DNA from 4 places in the Bradyrhizobium sp. LCT2 genome. Region 1 is predicted to be linked to each of the others. Evidence: predicted binding sites of a transcription regulator. Region 1 holds the regulator's gene; each other region holds the start of a gene.
What was found. Region 1 encodes PhoB, which activates phosphate uptake and scavenging genes when phosphate is short. Its sites were predicted from a motif close to TGTCATNNANCTGTCAT; they were not measured.
Positions count from the first base shown of each region.

Region 1 (2,187 bases):
CCTGTTCGACGAGCCCTGCTCGGCGCTCGACCCGATCTCGACCGCCAAGGTCGAGGAGCTGATCCAGGAATTGTCCGAGAACTACACGATCGCGATCGTCACCCACAACATGCAGCAGGCGGCGCGCGTCTCCGACAAGACCGCGTTCATGTATCTCGGCGAGCTGATCGAGTTCGACGACACCAGCAAGATCTTCACGTCGCCGAGCGACCGGCGCACGCAGGATTACATCACCGGCCGGTTCGGCTGAGGAGACGGGACATGGGTTCTGAACATACCGCAAAGGCCTTCGACACCGACCTCCAGGAGCTCACCCGGCTCGTCGCCGAGATGGGCGGGATCGCCGAGCGCATGATCGTCGATTCCGTCGACGCGCTGATCCGCCGAGACGTCGCGCTCGGCCAGCGCGTCGTCGCCACCGACACCGAGCTCGACGCGCTGCAGAAGCGCATCGAGGAGCGCGCCGTGCTCACCATCGCCCGCCGCCAGCCGATGGCGGTCGATCTGCGCGAGATCGTCGGCGCCATGCGCGTTGCGACCGATCTCGAGCGCATCGGCGACCTCGCCAAGAACATGGGCAAGCGCGTCGCGGCGCTGGAGACGGATTTTCATCCGCTCAAGCTGTTCCGCGGCCTCGAGCACATGACCGACCTCGTGCAGCAGCAGGTCAAGTCGGTGCTGGACGCCTATGCCGCGCATGATCTGCCGGCGGCGATGGCGGTGTGGAAGGGCGACGAGGAAGTCGACGCCATCTGCACCTCGCTGTTCCGCGAGCTCCTCACCTACATGATGGAGGATCCGCGCAACATCTCGTTCTGCATCCATCTGATGTTCTGCGCCAAGAACATCGAGCGGATCGGCGACCACGCCACCAACATCGCCGAGACCGTGTTCTACATGATCGAGGGCCAGGCGATCACCGACAAGCGGCCGAAGGGCGACATGACGACCTTCGCCACGACGGTCCCGAATACCTGAAGACTTAAGGAGCGACGACACCATGGGCGCACGCATTATGGTGGTTGAGGACGAGGAAGCTCTCACCGAGCTTCTCCGCTACAACCTCGAAGGCGACGGCTATGATGTGGAGACGGTGATGCGCGGCGACGACGCCGACACCCGCCTCAAGGAACACATCCCCGATCTGATCGTACTCGACTGGATGCTGCCGGGACTGTCAGGCATCGAGCTGTGCCGCCGGCTGCGGACCCGGCCCGAGACCAAGCAGCTCCCGATCATCATGCTCACCGCGCGCGGCGAGGAGAGCGAGCGGGTGCGGGGTCTTGCGACCGGCGCCGACGACTACATCGTCAAGCCGTTCTCGGTGCCGGAGCTCCTGGCGCGCGTGAAGGGCCTGCTGCGGCGCGCAAGCCCGGAGCGGCTCGCAACGGTGCTGGCCTATGGCGACATCGAGCTCGATCGCGACAAGCGCCGCGTCGCGCGCTCGGGCCGGCCGATCGACCTCGGCCCGACCGAATATCGCCTCTTGGAGTTCTTCCTGGAGCATCCCGGCCGCGTGTTCTCGCGCGAGCAGCTGCTCGACAGCGTCTGGGGCCGCGACATCTACATCGACGAGCGCACCGTCGACGTCCACATCGGCCGCCTGCGCAAGCTGCTCAATCTCGGCCGCGAGCAGGATCCCATCCGCACCGTCCGCGGAGCCGGCTACGCGCTGGATGATCGCTTTGCGAAGGCGGAGCAGACGTAAGCTAGGGGCGAGTTGGTTTGGCGAGCTGTCGCCACGATATCGGTGTCGTCCCGGCGAAGGCCGGGACCCATAACCCCAGGGCGCAATTGTTTGCGCGACAAGGGTAACTCCGTGTCCCCGTAACCACATCTGCTGGTGGTTATGGGTCCCGGCCTTCGCCGGGACGACATCGGAGTGTGTCGATCCGTCATCGCGTGACGGCGCCGTCTTTGCAATCAGCTAGAGCGACAAACTCACCGCGAGGGCTTCGCCGGTGCGCGCCGGCGATCCGCGGCGGGCTGATATGCCACGCGCGAGTGCTGCGCGCAGTAGGGCAGGCCCGACAGCGCCCTGCCGCCGCAGAAGAAGAAATCCGGGCTCGAGGGATCGCCGACCGGCCAGTGGCAGGTCGCCTCGTTCAGCTCCAGCAGCGACAGCCGCTGGCTCATCGGCACCACGTTGTCGTAGGTGACCGGTTCGGCCTCCACCTCGACCTCGAA
Region 1 is NZ_CP034432.1:1,544,892-1,547,078, forward strand. It holds gene pstB (phosphate ABC transporter ATP-binding protein PstB) at 1-250, shown strand, start outside; gene phoU (phosphate signaling complex protein PhoU) at 262-978, shown strand; gene phoB (phosphate regulon transcriptional regulator PhoB) at 1,001-1,708, shown strand; gene EI171_RS07915 (GcrA family cell cycle regulator) at 1,942-2,187, opposite strand, start outside.

Region 2 (2,187 bases), 1.4 Mb from region 1:
ATCGACCCGTGCGATGTCCGTTCCGGCCACGCTGAGTGACGTCTCGACCAACTCGGTGCCGATCAGGGCCCGGCCGCCCTCAAGGAAAATGTCTGTCACGCGACCGCGCTTCGTTTGCTGGCAGGGGAGTGTGCCCGTGCTTCATACGTGGAGAGAAAATCTTCAATCCCGAGCCTGCGGAAATCGGGCAGGGCTTCACGCAATTTGTCGTGATCCCAGTCCCACCAGGCGAGCCGCGCAAGCCGTCCGGCGATCTCTTCCGAGAAGCGCCGCCTTACGATCCGCGCGGGATTGCCGGCGACGATGGTGTAGGCGGGCACGTCCTTGGTGACGATGGCGCCGGCCGCGATCACCGCGCCGGTGCCGATGTTACGGCCGGGCAGCACGATCGCGCCATGGCCGATCCAGGCGTCGTGGCCGATATGGACGTGATGCTGGCGCCGCCAGTCGAAGAACTCCGTGTCGTCGCTCTCGCCGGGGAAGTAGGCGCTGGAACGATAGGTGAAGTGCGCCTGCGTCGCGCGATGCATCGGATGATTGCCGGGGTTGATACGCGTCATCGCCGCGATCGAGCAGAATTTCCCGATCGTGGTGTAGGTGATCTGCGAATCGTTCACGACATAGGAGTAATCGCCCATCGTCACTTCATGCAGGATCGTGCGCGCGCCGACCTCGGTATAGGCGCCGAGCCGGGTCTCGTGCAGCTTGGCCGAGGGATCGATGGTCGGTTGGACTGAAAGGGCTTTGCCGGCCATGTCGTATCCGAAGCGTGAGGGCGGGCATTCCTCTTCGAGCGGCTCGATGACAATGTCATGACGCAGCGATGACAGGGGATGAGGTGTGTTGGATCGCCGCACCGCAACGTGCATGTCACACAAGTGTCAAGCGTCGGCGTTAGCGGTGGGTCCCAGCTACTCTGGAGCCCTGCATGCTGGTGGTTGAAGGTCTGACGTGCCGCTTTGGCGCAAAAGCCGCGGTGGACGACGCTTCGTTTCAAATTTCCCCCGGCGGATTCGTCGGCGTGATCGGACGATCCGGCGCCGGCAAGTCCACCCTGCTGCGGACCATCAACCGCCTGGTGACGCCGACGCAGGGCCGCATCCTGTTCGACGGCCTCGACGTCACCGCGCTGCGCGGCAGGGAGCTGCGGCAGTGGCGGGCGCGCTCGGCGATGATCTTCCAGCAGTTCAACCTCGTCGGTCGGCTCGATGTTCTCACCAACGTCCTGATGGGGCGCCTCGCGACGATGCCGGCCTGGCGCTCGCTGTCGCAGACCTGGCCCGAACACGACAAGGCGCTGGCGATGTCCGCGCTCGAACAGTTCGATATCGCCGCGCTCGCCGCGCAGCGCGCCGACCAGCTCTCCGGCGGCCAGCAACAGCGCGTCGCGATCGCCCGCGCGCTGGTGCAGCAGCCCGACATCATTCTCGCCGACGAGCCGATCGCTTCGCTCGACCCGCGCAACACCAAGATCGTGATGGATGCGCTGCTGCGCATCAACAAGCATTTCGGCATCACCGTGCTCTGCAATTTGCATTCGCTCGACCTGGCGCGCAGCTATTGCGACCGCCTGATCGGGATGGCGCAGGGCCGTGTCGTGTTCGACGGCGCACCGTCTGCGCTGACCGATCACGTCGCGCGCGAGCTCTACGATCTCGAAGCCACCGACGTCATGGGCGGCTCGCCCGTGCCGGCGCCCGAAGGCATTCCGGCGCTTGGAACGGCGGCCGCCGCCTGAGCCGCATCGCTTCTGTCGTTGCCAATTTTTGCGTCAACCGACCCCAACCGATGAAGAGGGTATCATGATCACTCGCAGATTAGTTCTTGCCGGCGCCGCCGCGCTCGCATTCACGACCTCGGCCTCCGCCGACGACTGGAAAGCCAAATATCCCGAGCTGACCTTCGCGGTCATTCCGGCGGAAAACGCCTCGGGCGTGACCGAGCGCTGGGCGCCGTTCATGAGCTATCTCTCCAAGGAATTGGGCGTGAAGGTCACGCTGCGCATCGCCAATGACTACGCCGCCGTCATCGAAGGCCAGCGCGCCGGCAACATCCATATCGCCAGCTACGGCTCGGCCTCGTTCGCCCGCGCCCGCCTGACCGGCGTCAAGACCGACGCCTTTGCCAACGATATCAACGCCGACGGCTCGACCGGCTACTATTCGGTGTTCTTCGTCAAGGCGAGCA
Region 2 is NZ_CP034432.1:155,518-157,704, reverse strand. It holds gene EI171_RS01610 (alpha-D-ribose 1-methylphosphonate 5-triphosphate diphosphatase) at 1-99, opposite strand, end outside; gene EI171_RS01605 (chloramphenicol acetyltransferase) at 96-755, opposite strand; gene phnC (phosphonate ABC transporter ATP-binding protein) at 929-1,738, shown strand; gene phnD (phosphonate ABC transporter substrate-binding protein) at 1,803-2,187, shown strand, end outside.
Region 2: phnC (phosphonate ABC transporter ATP-binding protein) is a predicted target of PhoB. The motif match lies at 802-818, and genes of this name have one in related genera.

Region 3 (2,187 bases), 2.4 Mb from region 1:
CGAATTCGCCGGTCATGGGATCGCCGCTGCGGCAAAATGCGACCGCGCCGATGTGGCCGGCACCGCGCGCCAGAATTTCGGCGCGCCGCAGTGCGGCCGTCGAGGACTGACATTCCTCCGCGGCGCCCGCGACCGGCGATCCGTCGTCATCGATCAGGAAGGGCATTGCAACGTAGTAGGTGACGTCCGACATGGCGTTGCTCCGATCATCAACATCAGGCGGCGCTGCTCCGCGCCTTGCTGCGAGAGGTCTCCGGAATGCAGCCGGCTGAAATCGCCGCCTGCAATTCCTCGAGCTCCGCCTCCAGATATTCGTTGGCCATGATCAGCGCCTTGATGGTGCTGCGCAGATTGCCGTCGCACATCGCGATCGCCTGATCGCAGGCCTGTTCATAATGGCTGTTGTCCAAAAGGGCGGTTGCCGACATCTGCGTTGTCCTTGCTAGGTTCCTTGGGCGTTTCTCTGGGGCGTTTCCTGGGGGCGTCTGGCGCTTGAATGTTCCTATTTTGTTCTTTTGGAGTCAAGAGGATTCACCCGGCTCGCCCCGCCGCGAAAAGCCCGCTGGGGATCAGGCGATGATGTCGGGCGTGATCTGGTCTTCGATGAAGGCGATGCGGTCGCGCAACAACAGCTTGCGCTTCTTCAGCCGCTGTAACCGCAATAGGTCGGGGGCAGGCGATTGATGCAGTGCATCGATCGCCGCGTCGAGATCTCGGTGTTCCTGCTGCAACCGGGCGAGCTCGGCTTCGAGTTCGCTCTCGTCTTCATGGGTCATGTCTGCGGTGGCCGAAAAACCGATAGTCGTGAGATTAAGGCTGTGGATGCCCTGTGGAAATTATCGTCCTTGCGCGCCGTGACCGCAAGCGATCTCGGGCCGTCGCTCACCGATCTCTCGCAAGATATTTCAACGGTTCGCTGCGGCGCTGCGCAAGCGCATTGATATCATGGATTTTTCCCAGCGCGGTTCCTTACTCACGCTTCGTTACATATGAATTTTCAAAAATGACACGGCGACGACGGATATCCATCGACAGAACGAATCGGTGATGTACACTTCGTCGTCCGGATCGAATCCAAGGTCACCCCTACCGAGGAGGTTTCGAATGACAATTCAGGCACATCTGGTTGAATTGGAACGGAAGCATAAAACTCTCGAAAACGAATTGCACGAAGCTCTCGTGCACCTTTCAACAGACGACCTGCAAATTGTTGAGTTGAAGCGCCGGAAGTTGATGGTCAAGGACCAGATCGAGCGTCTGAAGCACACTGGCGACACGCTTCACTAGTAAACCCCGTATTCAGCGTAGAGTTTGATCGTACCCCTTCAGGCAGGGGTGAGTGCTGTTGCGCTCATCCCTGTTGGAAGATGCGAAGCCGCGCAAGGACATTTGCGCGGCTTCCGGAGCTATTTCCGTTCCGACGGAATCGGAACGGAAATAGCTCCGGCTTCTTGTTTGGACGCGTTTTCTTCTTTGCGCGAAGTGGTATCCGCTTCGCTTGAAGACGCTTCAGATATTTGCGAGCTCGGCGACGTGATCGGCGATCGCGAGCGAGGACGTCAGTCCCGGCGATTCGATGCCGAACAGGTTGATCAGGCCTGCCACGCCGTGATCGCGCGGACCCTGCATCAGGAAATCCTGCGTGGCGACCGCCGGCGGCACGATCTTCGGGCGGATGCCCGAATAGCTCGGCATCAACGCGCCGTCAGGCAGCGTCGGCCAGTATCTCCGGATCGCCGGATAGAAGCGCTCGGCGCGTGACGGATCGACCTCGTAGTTGATCGTCTCGATCCACTCGACGTCAGGGCCGAAACGCGCCTGCCCCGCCATGTCCAGCGTCAGATGCACGCCGAGGCCGCCGGGCTCGGGCACCGGATAGATCAAGTGCGAGAACGGCGCCTTGGCGTTGCAGCTGAAGTAATTTCCCTTGGCCAGATAGGCCGGCGGAATCCGGTCCAGCGGCATGCCGTCGATATTGCGCGCCACCGTTGTCGCCGCGAGGCCCGCAGCGTTGACGAGGAGGCTGCATTGCAGCGCCATCGGTGCCGCGCCGCCGGCCTCGACCTCGATCACGCCGGCGGCCGCCTTGGCACGGATCAGCGGGGTGTGAAACGCGAAGGCCGCGCCGGCTTCCTCGGCCTCGCCGCGCAGCGAGAGCATGTAGGCGTGGCTGTCGATGATGCCGGT
Region 3 is NZ_CP034432.1:8,579,424-8,581,610, reverse strand. It holds gene EI171_RS40535 (hypothetical protein) at 1-193, opposite strand, end outside; gene EI171_RS40530 (hypothetical protein) at 216-428, opposite strand; gene EI171_RS40525 (YdcH family protein) at 570-776, opposite strand; gene EI171_RS40520 (YdcH family protein) at 1,105-1,287, shown strand; gene EI171_RS40515 (NAD(P)/FAD-dependent oxidoreductase) at 1,510-2,187, opposite strand, start outside.
Region 3: EI171_RS40520 (YdcH family protein) is a predicted target of PhoB. The motif match lies at 1,004-1,020, and genes of this name have one in related genera.

Region 4 (2,187 bases), 400 kb from region 1:
ACTATTTCATGCATGGCAAGCCGCCGGGCCTCACCGGCAACGAGCATCCCAACCTCGTGCCTTACGCGATCTTCCCGACGAAAACCGACAACATCTTCATCGGCGTCGGCAATGACGGCACCTTCCGCAAGCTCGCCAAGGAGATCGGCAAGCCCGAGCTCGGCACCGATCCGCGCTTTGCCCGCAACAAGGACCGCATCGCCAATCGCGAGGCGCTGCGCGCCGAGCTTGCCGCGGTGTTCAGCCAGCACGAGGCCGAGCCGCTCTGCAATCGCCTGCTCGCGGCGGGCCTGCCCGCAGGCCCGGTGCAGAAGATCGACCAGGCGTTGACGAACCCGCACACGATCTACCGCGGCGATATTATCGAGAAGGACTGGTACAAGGGCGTCGCCTCGCCGATCCGGCTCGATCGCAGCAAGCCGAGCCTGCGCCGGCTGCCGCCGAAATTCAGCCAGCACTCGGCGGAGGTGCTGGGCGAGTTCGGATATTCCAAGGCCGAGATCGACGCGATGGTCGAGAAGGGCACGGTCTGCGGCCTCGAGCGCAAGCGCTAGGGCAACGATGCTGCGCTCCCTCTCCCCCCTGCGGGAGAGGGTTGGGGAGAGGGTGTCTCCGCAATGGGACAATCCCCCAGAGGAGAGAGCCCTCACCCCCGCGCCTTCGGCGCGACCTCTCCCGCAAGCGGGAGAGGTTTTGGAGCCCGCGGCCTGATCGTCGACCTCACACGAGCAATGCCGCACTGCGGCGCGACCCACGCGTGTGCAGCGCGAACGGACGAGGCTGTCCGCGTCGCATTCGCCTATTTGACGGCTTCCCTTTTCCAGCGCTTGCCGCTTTCGTTTCGGCCGCTTACACAGTCATGTGAACGTCATATGGCGCTGCTAGCGCAAGCGCTTCTTTATTGACGGCCAAGGGAGGTTTTCTTGATGGCACTTCGACACTTTGGGGCGGCTGCCGCATTTGCAATCACGGTCGGCATGTCGGCCTCGCCGGCCCTGGCCGTGACCGAAATCCAGTGGTGGCACGCGATGACCGGCGCCAACAACGACGTCATCGTCAAGCTTGCCACCGACTTCAACGCGTCGCAGAGCGACTACAAGGTCATCCCGACCTACAAGGGCAACTATCCCGACACGATGAACGCGGGCATCGCCGCGTTCCGTGCCGGCAACGCGCCTCACATCATGCAGGTGTTCGAAGTCGGCACCGCGACCATGATGGCCGCGACCGGCGCCGTGAAGCCCGTCTACAAGCTGATGGCCGACGCCGGCGAGAAGTTCGATCCCAAGATCTATCTGCCCGCCATCACCGGCTACTACTCCACGTCGAAGGGCGAGATGCTGTCGTTCCCCTTCAACTCGTCCTCGACCGTGATGTGGGTCAACCTCGACGAGTTCAAGAAGGTCAACGCCGAGATCCCGAAGACCTGGCCCGAAGTGTTCGAGGTCGCCAAGAAGCTGCACGACAACGGTCATCCGACCTGCGGCTTCTCCGGCTCATGGATCACCTGGGTCAACCTCGAGCAGCTCTCCGCCTGGCACAACGTGCCGCTCTCGACCAAGGCGAACGGCCTCGACGGCTTCGACACCAAGCTCGAGTTCAACGGCCCGCTCCAGGTCAAGCATCTCGAGAAGCTGGTCGAACTTCAGAAGGACAAGACCTACGACTACGCCGGCCGCACCAACACCGGCGAAGGCCGCTTCACCTCGGGTGAGTGCGCGATCTACCTGACGTCGTCGGCCTTCTTCGGCAACGTCAAGGCACAGGCCAAGTTCAACTTCAACGCCGTGCCGATGCCCTATTATCCCGACGTCAAGGGCGCGCCGCAGAACTCGATCATCGGCGGCGCCTCGCTCTGGGTCATGGGCGGCAAGTCGGCCGAGGAATACAAGGGCGTCGCAAAATTCCTGACGTTCCTCTCCGACACCGATCGCCAGGTCTACATCCACAAGGCCTCCGGCTATCTGCCGATCACCAAGGCGGCCTATGAGAAGGCCAAGGCCGAGGGCTTCTACAAGGACCAGCCCTATCTCGAGACCCCGCTGCTCGAGCTGATCAACAAGGAGCCGACCGAGAACTCGCGCGGTCTGCGCCTCGGCAACATGGTGCAGCTGCGTGACGTCTGGTCGGAAGAGATCGAGCAGGCGCTGGCCGGCAAGAAGACCGCCAAGCAGGCGCTCGACGCCG
Region 4 is NZ_CP034432.1:1,148,856-1,151,042, reverse strand. It holds gene EI171_RS06185 (CaiB/BaiF CoA-transferase family protein) at 1-554, shown strand, start outside; gene ugpB (sn-glycerol-3-phosphate ABC transporter substrate-binding protein UgpB) at 927-2,187, shown strand, end outside.
Region 4: ugpB (sn-glycerol-3-phosphate ABC transporter substrate-binding protein UgpB) is a predicted target of PhoB. The motif match lies at 856-872, and genes of this name have one in related genera.